DNA from 2 places in the Micromonospora sp. WMMD967 genome. Region 2 is predicted to be linked to the other one. Evidence: riboswitches for the same ligand, from Rfam matches in the RefSeq annotation. Region 2 holds a riboswitch; the other holds the start of a gene.
What was found. Region 2 has a riboswitch for thiamine pyrophosphate ahead of O7631_RS31255 (ECF transporter S component). Riboswitches for the same ligand answer to the same signal wherever they lie in the genome.
Positions count from the first base shown of each region.

Region 1: another riboswitch for thiamine pyrophosphate. It lies ahead of thiE (thiamine phosphate synthase); the one in region 2 lies ahead of O7631_RS31255 (ECF transporter S component).

Region 1 is NZ_JARUBK010000001.1:288,381-295,998, forward strand. Features, by position in the region: gene thiC (phosphomethylpyrimidine synthase ThiC) at 1-333, opposite strand, end outside; gene thiD (bifunctional hydroxymethylpyrimidine kinase/phosphomethylpyrimidine kinase) at 351-1,136, opposite strand; gene O7631_RS01350 (thiamine phosphate synthase) at 1,133-1,900, opposite strand; gene O7631_RS01355 (thiazole synthase) at 2,002-2,781, opposite strand; gene thiS (sulfur carrier protein ThiS) at 2,778-2,978, opposite strand; gene thiO (glycine oxidase ThiO) at 2,969-4,126, opposite strand; gene thiE (thiamine phosphate synthase) at 4,123-4,749, opposite strand; TPP riboswitch at 4,744-4,853, opposite strand; gene O7631_RS01375 (ThuA domain-containing protein) at 5,155-7,618, shown strand, end outside.
Region 2 is NZ_JARUBK010000001.1:6,938,852-6,946,469, forward strand. Features, by position in the region: gene O7631_RS31225 (hypothetical protein) at 1-532, shown strand, start outside; gene O7631_RS31230 (hypothetical protein) at 912-1,079, shown strand; gene O7631_RS31235 (acyl-CoA dehydrogenase family protein) at 1,330-3,252, opposite strand; gene O7631_RS31240 (DUF6328 family protein) at 3,414-3,917, opposite strand; gene O7631_RS31245 (SIS domain-containing protein) at 4,076-4,825, opposite strand; gene O7631_RS31250 (alpha/beta fold hydrolase) at 4,929-5,759, opposite strand; TPP riboswitch at 5,868-5,972, shown strand; gene O7631_RS31255 (ECF transporter S component) at 6,047-6,640, shown strand; gene O7631_RS31260 (ABC transporter ATP-binding protein) at 6,747-7,618, shown strand, end outside.

The sequences.
Region 1 (7,618 bases), 6.7 Mb from region 2:
GGCGCGCACGAGTTCCGGGTCGACGTTCTCCCGGATCGCCACGAACTCCATCTCGGGCGTCACCACACCGGCCCGCGCGTACGCGAGCTGGGTGGGTCGACGACCGTCCACACCGGCCAGTGGAGTGCCCGCACCCCGTACCGGTGCCACGTCACCCCGCTCGGCGATCCACGGCCCTCGCAAGGCGGGCAACCCCACCGACGGGTCCGACCCCGGACCGGACGTGTCGTAGAGCCGCACCGGCGGATGGTCCCCGGTCAGCTCCACCTCCGCGAACGGCACCCGCACGTCCGGCCGGGAACCCTCGACGTACACCTTGCCTCGTGCCTGCATGACAGCCTCCCTGGTGATCAAGCGGACCAGCCGAAGTGGTTCAGCGGTCCGCGTCCCGCGCCCAGCTCCCAACTCCGCGCGCCATCCAGCGCGCGGAGCACGTACTCCTTGGCGGCCCCCACCGCCGCCGGCACCGGATCGCCCAGCGCGAGCCGCACCGCGATCGCCGCCGAGAACGAACACCCGGTGCCGTGGGTGTGCCGCGTGTCCACCCGTGGCGCGCGCAGCAGAGTGGTGACGCCGTCGCCGTGCAGCACGTCGACCGCCTCGCCGCCGTCCAGGTCGCCGCCGGTGACCACCACGTAGTCAGGTCCGCCGGCCGCGAGCGCCTCGGCGGCGACGACCATCCCGGCCACGTCGTCGACCGGGCGTCCGGTGATGGCCGCGGCCTCCGCGCAGTTCGGCGTCGCCACAGTGGCGTACGGCAGCAGCCGTTCCACAGCGCCCACCACGCCGAGCCGGTGACCACTGGTGGCGACCAGCACCGGGTCGACGACGAGGTGGGGCAGCCGGCCGGCCCGGGCCGCCTCGGCCACCGCGTCGGCGACGGCGGGGGTACCGAGCATTCCCGTCTTCACGGCGGCGACGGTGAAGTCGGCGAGCACGCTGTCCAACTGCTCGGTGACAGTGCGCGGAGGCATCGGCAGGACGGCGTCGACACCCCGGGTGTTCTGCGCGGTGACCGCCGTGAGGACGCTGGTGCCGTACGCGCCCAGCGCCGCGAAGACCTTGAGGTCGGCCTGGATTCCCGCGCCGCCGCCGGAGTCCGAGCCGGCGATGGTCAGCAGTGTTTGCGGGGTCATTTTCTTTCCCTGGTTGCGGTTGGGGGCTGCGGCCGACTTTTTGTGGTTGCGGTTGGGGGCTGCGGCCGACCGTGCCCACTCCGGGCGGTCAGGCTTGATCCCTGCGTGGGCACGGTCGGCCGCAGCCCTGACTCGGAGACCTGTGTGACCCCGCGCCGGGTTTGGGTCAGCACCGGGGTGACCGCCTCTACAAATGCGCTGGTCAGGCTCGCTGACGCCTCGGCGGGGTCTTGGGCTCGCATGATCGCGCCAAGGACGGCTACGCCTGCTGCTCCCGCCTTGACGCAGGCGGTTACGTGTTCTGGTGTCTCGACTCCGCCGAGGGCGAGCAGGGGCACCGGGCTGGCGCGGACCAGGTTGCCCAGCGCCGCAACACCCAGGGGTGGGCCATAGCCCGGTTTTGTCTTCGTATGCCAGACCGGGGAGACCGTGGCGTAGTGCTCGGTGGTCAGGCGGGTCAGCTCGTTCTCGTCGTGGCAGGAGCGGCCGACCACCGTGTGGGTCGGTGGTGGGTACGGGCCGGCGGCCGGGAGGTGGACAGCGTCGCCCCCGAGCGGGTCGGGACCGGCCACGACGAGGGTCCCGCCGACGTCGGCGAGGATCGCGCGCAGGTCGGCGGCCAGGGCGGCGCGTTCGGCGCGGGGCAGGTCCTTCTCCCGCAGCACCACCCAGCGCACTCCCCCGGCGACGGCTCCCGCCACGACCCGGTCGAGCCCGCCCTGCGCCACGAGCCGGTCGGTGAGAACAACAACCCCCAACGGGATCTTGGCAGGAACGGGCCCCTCCAGGGGCGGATTGCTTCCAAGATCTGCCGCCGGGCGGGATGCCGGGTGGGAAGCTGAGGGGGCGCGCCCGTCGGGCCCGGTCACAGGTCGGGTCTTCCCTCGTCGGGAGTGGAGGCGAGCGCGTGGAAACGTCGGGCGATCCGGCCGGCCCCGGCGGCCAGGTGTCCCGCCTCGACCGCGTACCGCATCGCGGTCGCCATCGCCACCGGGTCGGCGGCCCGGGTGACGGCGCTGGCCAGCAGCACCCCGTCGCAGCCCAACTCCATGGCCAGGGCGGCGTCGGAGGCGGTGCCGATGCCCGCATCGAGGATCACCGGCACGTCCACGCCCTGCCGGATGAGCCGGATGTGGTGCGGGTTGCCGATGCCGAGCCCCGAGCCGATCGGTGAGCCGGCCGGCATCACCGCCGCGCAGCCCACGTCGGCGAGGCGGCGGGCCAGCACCGGGTCGTCGCTGGTGTACGGCAGCACTGTGAAGCCGTCGGCGACCAGCTCCTCGGCGGCGCGGAGCAACTCCACCCCGTCGGGCAGCAGCGTGCGCTCGTCGCCGATCACCTCCAACTTGACCCAGTCCGTGTCGAACGCGTCCCGGGCCAGCCGGGCCACCTTGACCGCCTCGGTCGCGGTGTGGCAGCCGGCGGTGTTCGGCAGCAGTCGTACCCCGCACCGGTCCAGCAGGTCCAACAGTCCGCCGCTGGAGCCGGGCGCGGTGCCCACCCGACGCAACGCGAGCGTGACCAGCTCGGTGCCGGACGCCCGGATCGCCTGCTCCAGGACGTGCAGGTTCGCTGCGCCGCCGGTGCCGAGGATCAGCCGCGAGGTGAACGTCTCCCCGCCCAGTTCGAACGACATGCCGCTCACCCGCCCTGCGCCGCGGTGAGCACCTCGACCCGGTCGCCGTCGCGCAACGCCGTGGCCGGCCAACCCGCGCGGGGTACGACCTCCCCGTTGACAGCGACCGCCACCCCACGCTGTTCGGGCACGATGTCGCGCACCAGGTCGGCGACGGACGTGCCGCCGGGCACGTCGCGTCCGGCTCCGTTGACCGTCAACTCCACTGGTCCCCCTCCGTGGTGCGATCAGGGCTGCCGCCGGCTGTCAGGCCGAGAAACCGGTCGGCCCGGAACGGCGCGAGCAGCGGGTCGGTCACGCCGTCGAGCACCAGGTCCGCGATGAGGTCGGCGGTGATCGGGGCGAGCACGATGCCGTGCCGGTGATGCCCGGTGGCGGCCAGGACGTCCGGTCGGCCGGGCAGCGGCCCGAGGATCGGCGCGTTGTCCGGCGTACCCGGGCGCAGCCCGGCAACGGCCTCGACCAGGTCGTACTCGGCCAGTTCCGGCAGCAGGTCGACTCCGGCGCGGAGCAGCCGCTGCACGGCACCGGCGGTGACTGTGGTGTCCGCCCGTTCCTCGACGGTCGCGCCGAGCACGACCTCCCCGTCGGCACGGGGCACGAGGTAGACGGGTTCGCCGTCGGCGTACCCCCGGATCACGTGCCGGAAGCCCGGCGCGACGCCGTCGGGCGCACGGAGCCGGAGGATCTGGCCCTTGACCGGCCGCACCGGCAGACCGGTGAGTGCCGCGGCGCCGCAGCCGGCGGCGACCACCGTCACCCGAGCGTCCACGTCGGACAACTGCCGAACCGGTTGCGGCACCAGCGCCGCGCCGGCCTGCTGCGCCGCCGCGCGCAGTGCCGGCACCAGCAGCCGTGGGTCCACCTGGTGGTCGGTGGGCGCGAGCGCGCCGCCGCGCACCCTCGGGGCGAGCGCCGGCTCGCGGTCGCGCAGCTCGCTGGGGCGCAGCGGGGTCACCGGCAGACCCAACCCCTGTTGGTACGCCCACAGCCGGCGCGCCTCGGCCAGGTCGTCGCCGGTCAGGCCGACCATCAGGGTGCCCTCGGTCCGGTAGCCGATGTCGACGCCGGTCATCTCGGTCACCTCGGCGGCGAAGCCCGGCCAGCGCTCAGCGGAGGCCAGGAGCAGGTCGGTCAACTGCCGCTCACCGAAGTACGCCTCGGCGACCGGGGAGAGCATGCCGGCGGCCACCGCGGAGGCCCCCGAACCGGGTGCCGGATCGTGTACGACCACCCGCAGCCCTCGGGCGGCGCAGCGCCAGGCGATGGACAGCCCGATCGGTCCCGCCCCCACCACCGCCACATCCGGCCGGACCCGGTCGCGCGACGGCGGTGACGGGAACCGGCCGGTCAGCACGTCAGCGCCTCGATCAGCTGGGCCGTCGCCCGCACGGGATCGGCGGCAGCGGAGAGGGCACCGACGACCGCCACCCCGTACGCGCCGGCCGCCCGCAGCGCCGGCACCCGCGCGGCGGTCACTCCGCCGATCGCGATGACCGGCACGTCGACGGCGTCGACGACGGCGCGTACCCCGGCGGGCCCGATGGGATCGGGTAGGCCGGACTTGGTGCTGGTGGTGTGGCACGGCCCGACGCCCAGGTAGCTGGCTCCGGCCGCGACCGCCTCGCTGGCCGTGCCCGGAGCGCGGGCGGTGGCGCCGAGCACTCCGGCGGGGCCGAGCACCCGGCGGGCGGCGGCGACCGGCAGGTCGTCGGCACCGACGTGCCCGCCGGCGGCACCGACCGCGAGCGCCACGTGCAACCGGTCGTTGACCAGGCAGGTCGCCTCGTACGGGTCGCAGAGCGCCAGCACCCGCCGGGCCAGGTCGTACGCCTCGCGGTCGGTGGCGGAATCCTCGACCCGGACCTGCACCACCAGGTCGGCACGGGCGGCCGTGAGGGCGGCCCGGACCACTGTGAGCGGGTCACGCCCGGGTCGGGTGTCGGTGATCAGATGCAGTCGCCCCAGGTACGGCACGGCAACACTCCTCCCTGCGCCGGCATTACCCGGATCAGGTTCGACGGTCGGGGGCTGTCAGCCCCCCTCTCAGCCCGGTGCACCGGGCTCCCGTGGGTTACTTGCGTGTCACCGTACGACAGTTCCGTCGGTCTGCCAAGGCGGGTTCGGCGGCGTCCGGGCCGGCCGCGACGAGCAAGATCGATGGGGCACTTCATACGGTCCTGTTCGGAATGTCGCCCGCCGTTGCAGAACCGTTACCCGTCTGCATCTTGCCCGACATCGAGCCAGCCGAATTAATTTGTTCAGCGATTCGACAAAATGTCGGTGGGGGCACCCTGGCACGGCGTCACCACCGGCTCCATGAGGGAGGGCGTTCGGCGAGCCGACTCCCGCGAGCTCTGTCACTACGACACAGGAGGCGGCGTGTCCCGTTCTCGTCGTGCCCGCGTACCCATCACCGCAACCCTGATCTCCCTGGCCATGGCCTCGACCACCCTGTTCGGCACGCCTGCCCAGGCAGCCGCCCAGGTCCCCCCACGGGAGGCGCCAGCCGCCGCCCCGGTCAGCCAGGTGGTGCCCAAGGCACCAAAGGCAGCGGCCGATCCCTTCTCCGTCCTGATCTTCTCCAAGACCGCCGGCTTCCGGCACGACTCCATCCCCACCGGCATCGCCGCCATCCAGCAACTCGGCGCCGCCAACGGATTCACCGTTGACAACTCCGAGGACGGCGCCGCATTCAACGACGCCAACCTGGCGAAGTACAAGGCGGTGATCTGGCTCTCCACCACCGGTGACGTGCTCAACGCCGAGCAGCAGGCGGCGTTCGAGCGCTACGTGCAGGCCGGCGGCGGCTACGTCGGCATCCACGCCGCGTCGGACACCGAGTACAGCTGGGCCTGGTACGGCGACCTGGTCGGCGCGTACTTCGCCAACCACCCGCAGAACCAGACCGCCACGGTCAAGGTGGAGGATCACGCCCACCCGTCCACGGCCGGTCTGCCGGACCGCTGGTCCCGGTTCGACGAGTGGTACAACTACCAGTCCAACCCCCGGCCGGACGTCCACGTGCTGGCCAGCCTGGACGAGAAGAGCTACACCCCGGGCGCCGGCGCGATGGGTGCGGACCACCCGGTCGCCTGGTGTCAGGACTACGACGGTGGCCGGTCCTGGTACACGGGCCTGGGGCACACCCGGGAGTCGTACGCCGAGCCCCAGTTCCTCTCCCACCTGCTCGGCGGCATCCGGACCGCGGCCGGCGTCGAGAACGCCGACTGCGGCGCCTCGAAGACCTCGAACTTCGAGAAGGTCACGCTGGACAGCAACACCAGCAACCCGATGGAGCTGGACATCGCCCCCGACGGGCGCGTCTTCTACATCGAGCGCGACGGTCGCGTGCAGATCGTGAAGCCGGACACCGGCAACACCGTCACCGCCGTCGACCTGGACGTCTTCACCGGCAACGAGGACGGCCTGATCGGCATCCGGCTCGACCCGGACTTCGCGACCAACAACTGGGTGTATCTCTACTACGCCCCGAACGACGGGGTCACCCGCAACCTGCTGTCCCGCTTCACGGTGACCGGTGACACCATCAACCTGGCCAGTGAGAAGCAGGTGCTACGGGTCGACACCCAGCGCAACACCTGCTGCCACGCCGGCGGCAGCATGGCCTTCGACAGCGACGGCAACCTCTACCTGGCCACCGGTGACAACACCAACCCGTTCGAGTCGAACTCGTACTCCCCGATCGACGAGCGGGCGGGCCGCCAGGACTACGACGCGCAGCGCACCTCCGCCAACACCAACGACCTGCGCGGCAAGGTGATCCGGATCCACCCGGAGGACGACGGGACGTACACGGTCCCGTCGGGCAACCTCTTCCCGGCCGGCACCGAGAAGACCCGTCCCGAGATCTACGCGATGGGCTTCCGCAACCCGTTCCGGATCGGCACCGACCCCAAGACCAACACGTTGTACGTGGCGGACTACGGACCGGACGCCAACTCGGACAACCCGAACCGGGGCCCCCGTGGTCTGGTCGAGTGGAACATCGTCACCCCGGGCAACTACGGCTGGCCGTACTGCACGGGCACGAACGAGGCCTACAACGACTACACGTTCCCGTCCGGTCCGAGCGGCCCGAAGTTCGACTGCGCCGCACCGGTCAACAACTCGCCCAACAACACCGGCCTGACCAACCTCCCGCCGGTCGTCCCCGCGACCGTCGACTACGGGTACGCCGGTGACGCGCGCTACCCGGAGATCGGCGGCGGTGGCGCCCCGATGGGTGGCCCGGTCTACCGCTACGACGCCGACCTCAACTCCAACCGGAAGTGGCCGGCGTACTACGACGGTAAGGCTCTGCTCGGCGAGTGGAACCAGAACAAGATGTACACGATGCAGGTGACTGCCGACGGCAAGTCGCTCGTGGACATCAACCAGCTGCTCACCGGCATGAGCATGATCCGGCCGATGGACTTCGAGTTCGGCCCGGACGGCGCGCTGTACCTGATCGAGTGGGGCAGCGGCTTCGGCGGCAACAACGACAACTCCGGCGTCTACCGGATCGACTACACCGCCGGTGACCGTGCCCCGATCGCGGCGGCGTCCGCCAACCCGACCTCGGGTCCGGCGCCGTTGACCGTCACGTTCTCCAGCGCCGGCTCCCGGGACCCGGACGGTGGGGCACTCACCTACGCCTGGACGTTCGGCGACGGGCAGACCTCGACCGAGGCCAACCCGACGCACACGTACGCCACGGCGGGCAACTACACGGCCCAGCTCACCGTCACCAACCCCAAGGGTCGGACCGCGGTGGCCAACGTGCCGGTGACCGTGGGCAACACCGCTCCGACGGTCTCCATCGAGTTCCCACCGGACGGCGGCT
Region 2 (7,618 bases):
CGCGGCGATCCGGGGCGCGCTGTGGCTGCACGACCTGGTGCAGAAGCTCGCCGTACCGGGGCAGAAGCTGGAGGGCGCCGGCAGTGGCCTCGCCGACAATCTCGCCGACGCGGGCGGCAAGGTCCGTCGGGTTCCGCTGGTGGGTGACGAGCTGACCGCGCCCTTCCGGCAGGCCGCCGACGCCGCCCGAGGGCTCGCCGACGCCGGCCGGGACCAGCAACACCTGGTCGACCAGCTCGCCCTCGCCCTTGCCATCGCAGTGCTGATCTTCCCGCTCGGCCTGGTGCTCTTCGGATGGCTGCCGCTGCGGGTGCGCTGGATGCGCCGGGCCGGGTCGGCCGCGAAACTGGCCGCCGGGCCGGCCGGCCGGGACCTGCTCGCCCTGCGTGCACTGGCCACCCAGCCGCTGGGCCGGCTGACCCGGATCGCGCCGGACGTCGCCGAGGCGTGGCGGCGCGGCGACGACGCCACAGTCGACGCGCTGGCCGCGTTGGAGCTGCGCCAACTAGGCCTCCGCAGCCGGGACCGCTAACCTCCCCCGCCTTGAGTCACCCCCGCGCCACGCGCCCCGCGCCACCATCGCGCCCCGCGCCCCGCGCCACCCGCCCCGCGCCACGCGCCACCCGCCCCGCGCCACCGCCCCGCGCCCCGCGCCACGCGTCACGCGCCACGCGTCACCCGCCCCGCGCCCCGCGCCACGCGTCACGCGCCACGCGTCACGCGCCACGCGCCACCCGCCACCCGCCACCCGCCACCATCGCGCCCTGCCTTGATCAGGTGATGAAAAGTAGGTCTCCGCGCTGTGTCTGAGCTACTTTTCATCACCTGATCAAGGAAGACACGGTGGACCCGCTGGGCGTGTGCGCTGCGCCGCCTCAGGCCGGCGCGGCCTGGGCCGCTAAGGTCTTCGGGTGTTCTACTTCCTCGTCGTCATCGCCGTCCTTCTGCTCGGCTACGCCGCCGTCCTGGTTGCCTTCCTCCGGCAGGGCAAGAAGATCCCGCCCGCGGCGTACCTGGCGCTGGCCGGGCTCAACGGCCTGATCCTGGCGGGCGTGCTGGCCTGGGCGGTTTCCCGCTGACCGCCGCTGCCGCGCAGGCCTCTGCACTACGCGCCGGCTGATCAACTCCAGGTCGGCGATGTAGGGGCATCGCGGCGGCGGGATACCGCCACCTCGCCGATACGCAGTCGATCAAACCAGACGACCCGGGCACAACGTGCTCCTGCGCGCGACAGTCGGCCCACGGAGGTCGGAGCCCGCACAAGACCAGCCCAGACAAGACCAGCCCGCACGGGACCACTTCGCACGAGACCGGCCCACACGAGACGGGTTACGGTTTCGGTGGGATTCGGCGGCGGACGTCCTCGGCGGTGGACGGGCCGGGAGTCCAGCCGGCGACCCAGGGCAGCTCGTCGGACGGGGTGATCACACCGTCCTCCAGACCCGCGTACCGGCCGGCGAGGATCCGCTTCGCGGCGATGGCGTCGACCGAGTCGGTGTTGTCCCACAGTGCGGCGAACAGGGCGTCGACCCGCACCCGCGCCTGCCGGCAGAACAAGTCGGCCAGCTCGACGTTCTCCGGGCGGGTGTCCCGTTCGGCGGAGGCCCGGACACAGACCGCCGACATCGCGAACAGCTCGGCGCCGATGTCCACCACACGGCCGAGGAACGCCTGCTTGCGCTCCATCTTTCCCTGCCAGCGGGACATCGCGTAGAACGTCGACCGGGCCAGCTTGCGCGACGACCGCTCCACCTGGCGCAGGTGTGCGGCGAGCGGCCCGAACTCGGCGTACGCCGAAGGGCTCTGCCCACGGCCCACGGCGAGCGTGGGCAGCCACTTCGCGTAAAAGGCGCTGGCGCGGGCGCCGGCTCTGGCCTTGCGGCCCAGCCCCGCGTCCGGGTCGATGATGTCGCCCGCCACCGACAGGTGCGCGTCGACCGCCTCCCGGGCGATCAGCAGGTGCATGATCTCGGTGGAGCCCTCGAAGATCCGGTTGATGCGCAGGTCGCGCATCATCTGTTCGACGGCGGCCGGGCGTTCGCCCCGGGCGGCCAGCGAATCGGCCGTCTCGTAGCCGCGCCCGCCCCGGATCTGGATCAGCTCGTCGGCGATTGTCCAGGCCATCTCGCTGGCGTACAGCTTGACCAGCGCCGCCTCGATCCGGATGTCGTTACGGTCGTCGTCGGCGAGCAGGCAGCAGAGGTCGAGCATGGTCTCCATGCCGTACGTGGTGGCGGCGATGAAGGAGAGCTTCTGCGCGACCGCCTCGTGCTCGCCCACCGGCCGACCCCACTGGACCCGGTCGGCGGCCCAACCCCGGGCCACGTTCAGCGCCCACTTGCCGGCGCCCACGCACATCGCCGGCAGCGACAGCCGGCCGGTGTTCAGCGTGGTCAGGGCGATCTTCAGCCCCTTGCCCTCGCCGCCGATGACGTTCTCGGCGGGTACGAACACGTCGTGGAACCGGGTGAGGCTGTTTTCCAGGCCGCGCAGGCCGATGAACTCGTTGCGCCGCTCGACGGTGATGCCTTCGCTGTCGCCTTCCACAACGAAGGCGGTGATCCCGCCTCGACGCCCCTCGCTGGCCGGGACCCGGGCCATCACCACCAGCAGGGTGGCCACGATGCCGTTGGTGGCCCACAGCTTCACCCCGTTGAGCCGGTAGCCGGTGCCGTCCTCGGTCGGCTCGGCGGTGGTGGCCAGCCGGGCCGGGTCGGAGCCGACGTCGGGCTCGGTGAGCAGGAAGGCGGACACCTCGCCGGCGGCGAGGCGGGGCAGGAAGGTCTGCTTCTGCTCGGCGGTGCCGAACATCTTCAGCGGCTGCGGCACACCGATCGATTGATGTGCGGAGAGCAGCGCGCCGATGGCCGGGCTGACCGAACCGGCGAGCATCAGCGCCCGGCAGTAGTGCAGGTTGCTGAGGCCGAGCCCGCCGTACTTCCGGTCGATCTTCATGCCGAACGCGCCGAGGTCGGCCAGGCCGTGGAACACCGAGTCCGGAATGGAGCCGTCGCGTTCGATGGCCGCGCCGTCCACCTCGGTGGTCAGGAAGGCGCGGAACCGGCCGAGGAAGTCCTCGGCGCGCGCCACGTCGCCCGGGTCGGATCGGGGCCACGGGTCGATCAGGTCGAGCCGGAACCGACCGAGGAACAGTTCCTTACCGAAGCTGGGTCGGTCCCAGGTGGACTCGCGGGCGGCCTCGGCGACCTGCCGGGCTTCCTTCTCGGAGACCTGCCCGGCCTCTGCCGGCAGTGGCGCGGCGGCACCTGTGGTGGCTGCGGCGTCGGGATCGTCCGGTGTCGGTCGGCCGTTCTGCGTCGTGGTCACGGCTGCCCCCTCGAAGCTCGATGCGGCTACCGCCACGCTACCCCCGGTTGTTACCCAGGGGTAGCGGTGCGTGCGCATCGAGGCGGTCAGCGGCCGATGGTGGTGTCCGGGTCGTCGTCATCGTCGTCGATGTCGTCCTCACCCCAGTTGCGCCGGACGAACGGCAGGATCATCCAGAACACGAGAAACCAGATGCCGGTCAGTGCAGTGAGCAGGAAGGCGATCGGCCGGTCCAGCACGAAGTCGGTGATCAGCAGCACCGCGCTGACCATGGCGATCAGCATGAAGGCGAGGCCACCGGTGGCCATCCGGTGCGCGAACCGCACCAACTCCGGCTTGCGCCCCTGACGGAACAACGCCCGGTGGAACGCCACCGGCGAGATGATCAGCGCGGTGGCGGCGGCCGCCGCGAGCAGCGCGACGATGTAGACGTCTCGCTGGAACTCGCTGGTCCGGGTGAATCCGTTACTGAACGGCAGGGTGAGCAGGAAGGCGAAGAGGATCTGCACGCCGGTCTGCGCGACCCGCAACTCCTGGAGCAGGTCGGCGAAGTTGCGCTGCCAGCGCTGCTTCTCGGTCTCCTTGGACACGCGCTACCTCCGGTGAGACGCTACTGCCGGCGGTCCCGGCCGCCGGCAGCAACGCCAATGCCCCACCCGGCCGAGCGCGAAACAGGTTCACGACATCTCCCGTTCACCTCGGGGACGCACCTCGGCCACAAGCACCGGCCGAGTCGTCGCCGGGATCCTCAGGACCCGCGCCGGATCCGACCCGCGTACCGGGCCTCCAACTCGGTGTTGTGCGCGTCGCCGTCCGGGATGTTCGCCGACAGGTAGACCGGGGGCCGCTCCCCTGCCGCCAGCAACCGCGCCACCACCTCCACGGTGATCTGCTGGGCGAGCAGGGCCGCGGTGATCGACGAGACCGCGCCGACCGCGCCACCGCCGGGAAGGGGCAGTGTCGCGTCGCCGTACGGAGCTCCGTTGTCGAGCACCACGTCGGCGAGGTCGCTCAGCTTGCGCCCGGACGGGTGCCGGGAGGTCATCCGGCCGGAGTGCTGCGCCGAGGTGATCGCCACCAGCCCGTGGCCGCGTTCCTTGACCAGACTGGCGAACTCCACCATCGCCCCGTTGACCCCGGAGTTGGAGGCGAGGACGAACACGTCGGTGGGCCGCACCGGGGCCAACTCGTAGAGGCGGTGCGCCACACTCGGGTCCCGTTCCAGCATCGGACCGAGCCGCCCGGCGGGTTCACCGCCGAGAAGCACCAGGTCACGCAGCGCGATCCGGTTGGTCGGCACCAGACCGCCCGCCCGACCCGCGATCTCCATGGCGAGGGCCTCCGAGTGCCCCGTGCCGAACGCGTGCACCACACCGTCGGCGCGTACGGCCTCGGCGATCAGATCGGCGGCCCGGCCTACCGCCTCCCGCTGGCTGGCGGCCACCCGGCCGATCGTCTCGGTCACCACGGCCAGGTAGTCCTCGGCACTCACCGTCATGCGTCCTCCGTCATCCGATTGCGGGCCAACCAGTCAACCCCGCCCCCGCCGAGCAGGTCGACCAGGGGTGCCGACGGCCACCACCAGATCGACCCACCGCCACTCAGGCCGTTCCGCCGGCCCGCGCCAGGATCGCTTCGGCGAGTGGGCCCGGCGCCGCGTCCGGGATCCAGTGGCTGACACCGGCCAACTGCACGAAGCGGTAGTCGCTGGTGACGTTCGCCGCGCACGCCTCGGCGGCGGGCCGGCCGATGGCGACGTCCCGGTCACTCCACACGTACGTGGTGGGCACCGCGACCGGGCCGACCGCGGCCAGGTCGGCGCGGGACATCGCCCGGTACCAGTTCAGCGCTGCGGTGAGCGCCCCCGGCTCGCGCATCGGGTCGGCGTAGCGGTCCACCCGGGTACGGTCGCCGACCCCGCCGAGCAGCTTGCGCAACGCGGTGGCGTGCCACGCCAACAGCACCTTCTCCGCCTTGCCGGGCTTACGGAACAGCGCGATGTACGACGACCGGGCCTTCTGTTGGCTGTCGTTGGTCAGGGCGTACGCCATGGCCGCCGGGTGTGGGACGGACACCGCGGTCAGGGTGCGGACCCGCTCGGGGTGCCCGGCGGCGACCGCCCAGGCCACCACCGCGCCCCAGTCGTGCCCGACCAGGTGGACGGCGTCCAGGCCGAGGGCGTCGAGCACCGCCACCACGTCGGCGACCAGCTCGGGGATGCGGTAGTCGGCCACCTCCGTGGGCCGCGCGCCCGGCGAGTAACCCCGCTGGTCCAGCGCGTACGTGCGCAGCCCGGCGGCGTGCAGTGCCGGCACGACGTCGTCCCACTCACCGCTGTGCTGCGGGAAACCGTGCAGAAGCAGAACCGGTACGCCGTCCGGCGGACCACCGACGGTTACCTCGAACGTGAGACCTCGCGCGTCGACCCGCATGATCGGAAGCGTACCCATCTGGGAGTCGGGCCGGCCGCTCCCGCAGGTCAGGCGGATGCCCTGCTGGGCCCGCGCACCCGGTCGGTGTTAGCGTCAGCGAGACAACTTCATATCCGACAGGGGAGCGCACAGCGCTGAGAGTGCGGGCATGCCCGCAGACCCTCGAACCTGATCTGGGTAATGCCAGCGCAGGGAGTTCGGTCGACCTCCAGCCGCGCCGCAGTCCGGTGCCACCGGACGCGGCGTGCGTCTTCTCCTGGTTCGCACTCACGAACTGGGAGCAACACATGAGATCCACCACTGACACCCACCGTTGGCGCACCATCGACATCGTGGTCGCCTCGGTGATCGCTGTCGCCTTCGGCGTCATCTTCTGGGCGTGGGGCCTGGTCTGGAGCGCCACCGAGGGCGCTTTCACCTTCTTCCCGCCGGCGCAGGCGCTGCTCTACGGCGTCTGGCTGATGCCGGCCGTGATCGGCGGTCTGGTCATCCGCAAGCCCGGTGCCGCGCTCTACTGCGAGACGGTCGCCGCGATCCTCTCCGCGCTGCTGGGCAGCCAGTGGGCCGGCACGGTGATCCCGCAGGGCATCGTGCAGGGCATCGGCGCGGAGCTGGCGTTCGCCGCCTTCCGGTACCGGTCGTTCCGGCTGCCGACCGCGGTACTGGCCGGCGCGCTGACCGGTCTCAGCGCCGCGCTGTTCGACTTCTTCATCTGGAACGTCGACTACGAGCTGACCGACTACCGCATCCCGTACGCGCTGATCACCATCGTCAGCGCCACGGTGATCGCCGGCGCCGGTGGCTGGCTGCTGACCAAGGCCCTGGCCAACACCGGCGTCCTGGACCGGTTCCCGGCAGGCCGGGACCGCGCCCTGGTCTGACCCCGGTCCAGCTGCGTTGATCAAGAGGTTTGCGTCAACCGGAGGCGGGATCCTGACGCAAACCTCTTGATCGACAACGACAGAAAGCGTGCGGAAGGGGGGTTCGGTGGGCGCTGTCGTTCTGCGGGGGTTCGGCTGGCGGCACGCTGGGCGGCGGGCCTGGGCTCTGCGTGGGGTCGACCTGCGGGTCGAGGCCGGCGAACGGGTTCTGCTGCTCGGCCCCTCGGGGGCCGGCAAGAGCACCCTGCTCAGCGCGCTGGCCGGGCTGCTCCCCGAAGACTCCGGTGAGCAGGAGGGCATCGTCGAGATCGACGGGCTCGACCCCCGCAAGGGACGGGAGCGCGTCGGCATCGTCTTCCAGGACCCGGAAACCCAACTGGTGATGGCGCGCTGCGGCGACGACGTCGCCTTCGGCCTGGAGAACCGGGGAGTGCCGACCGACGAGATCTGGCCCCGGGTGGACGAGGCGCTGCACCGCGTCGGCTTCCCGTACCCCCGGGACCGCAACACGGCCGCCCTCTCCGGCGGCGAGCAGCAACGCCTCGCCCTGGCCGGCGCGCTCGCCCTCCGCCCCGGCCTGCTGTTGCTCGACGAGCCGACCGCCAACCTCGACCCGGCCGGGGCCGAGCTGATCCGGCAGGCGGTGGCCGGCGCGCTGGACTCCGACACCACACTGATCCTGGTCGAGCACCGGGTCGCCGAGGCGCTGCCACTGGTCGACCGGGTGGTGGTCCTGGAACCCGGCGGTGGGATCCGCGCGGACGGCACACCCGAAGCCGTCTTCGCCGCCCACGGCGCCGCCCTGGCCGCCGAGGGGGTGTGGGTGCCGGGTCACCCCGTCGCGCCCCGCCCGGCCACCGCCGCGGCCGGGGAGCTGTTGCTCACCGCCGACCGGCTCGGCCTGCCACCCCGGCTGGCCTCCACCGACCTTCGGGTACGCGCCGGCGAGGCGCTCGCCGTCCGCGGACCCAACGGCGT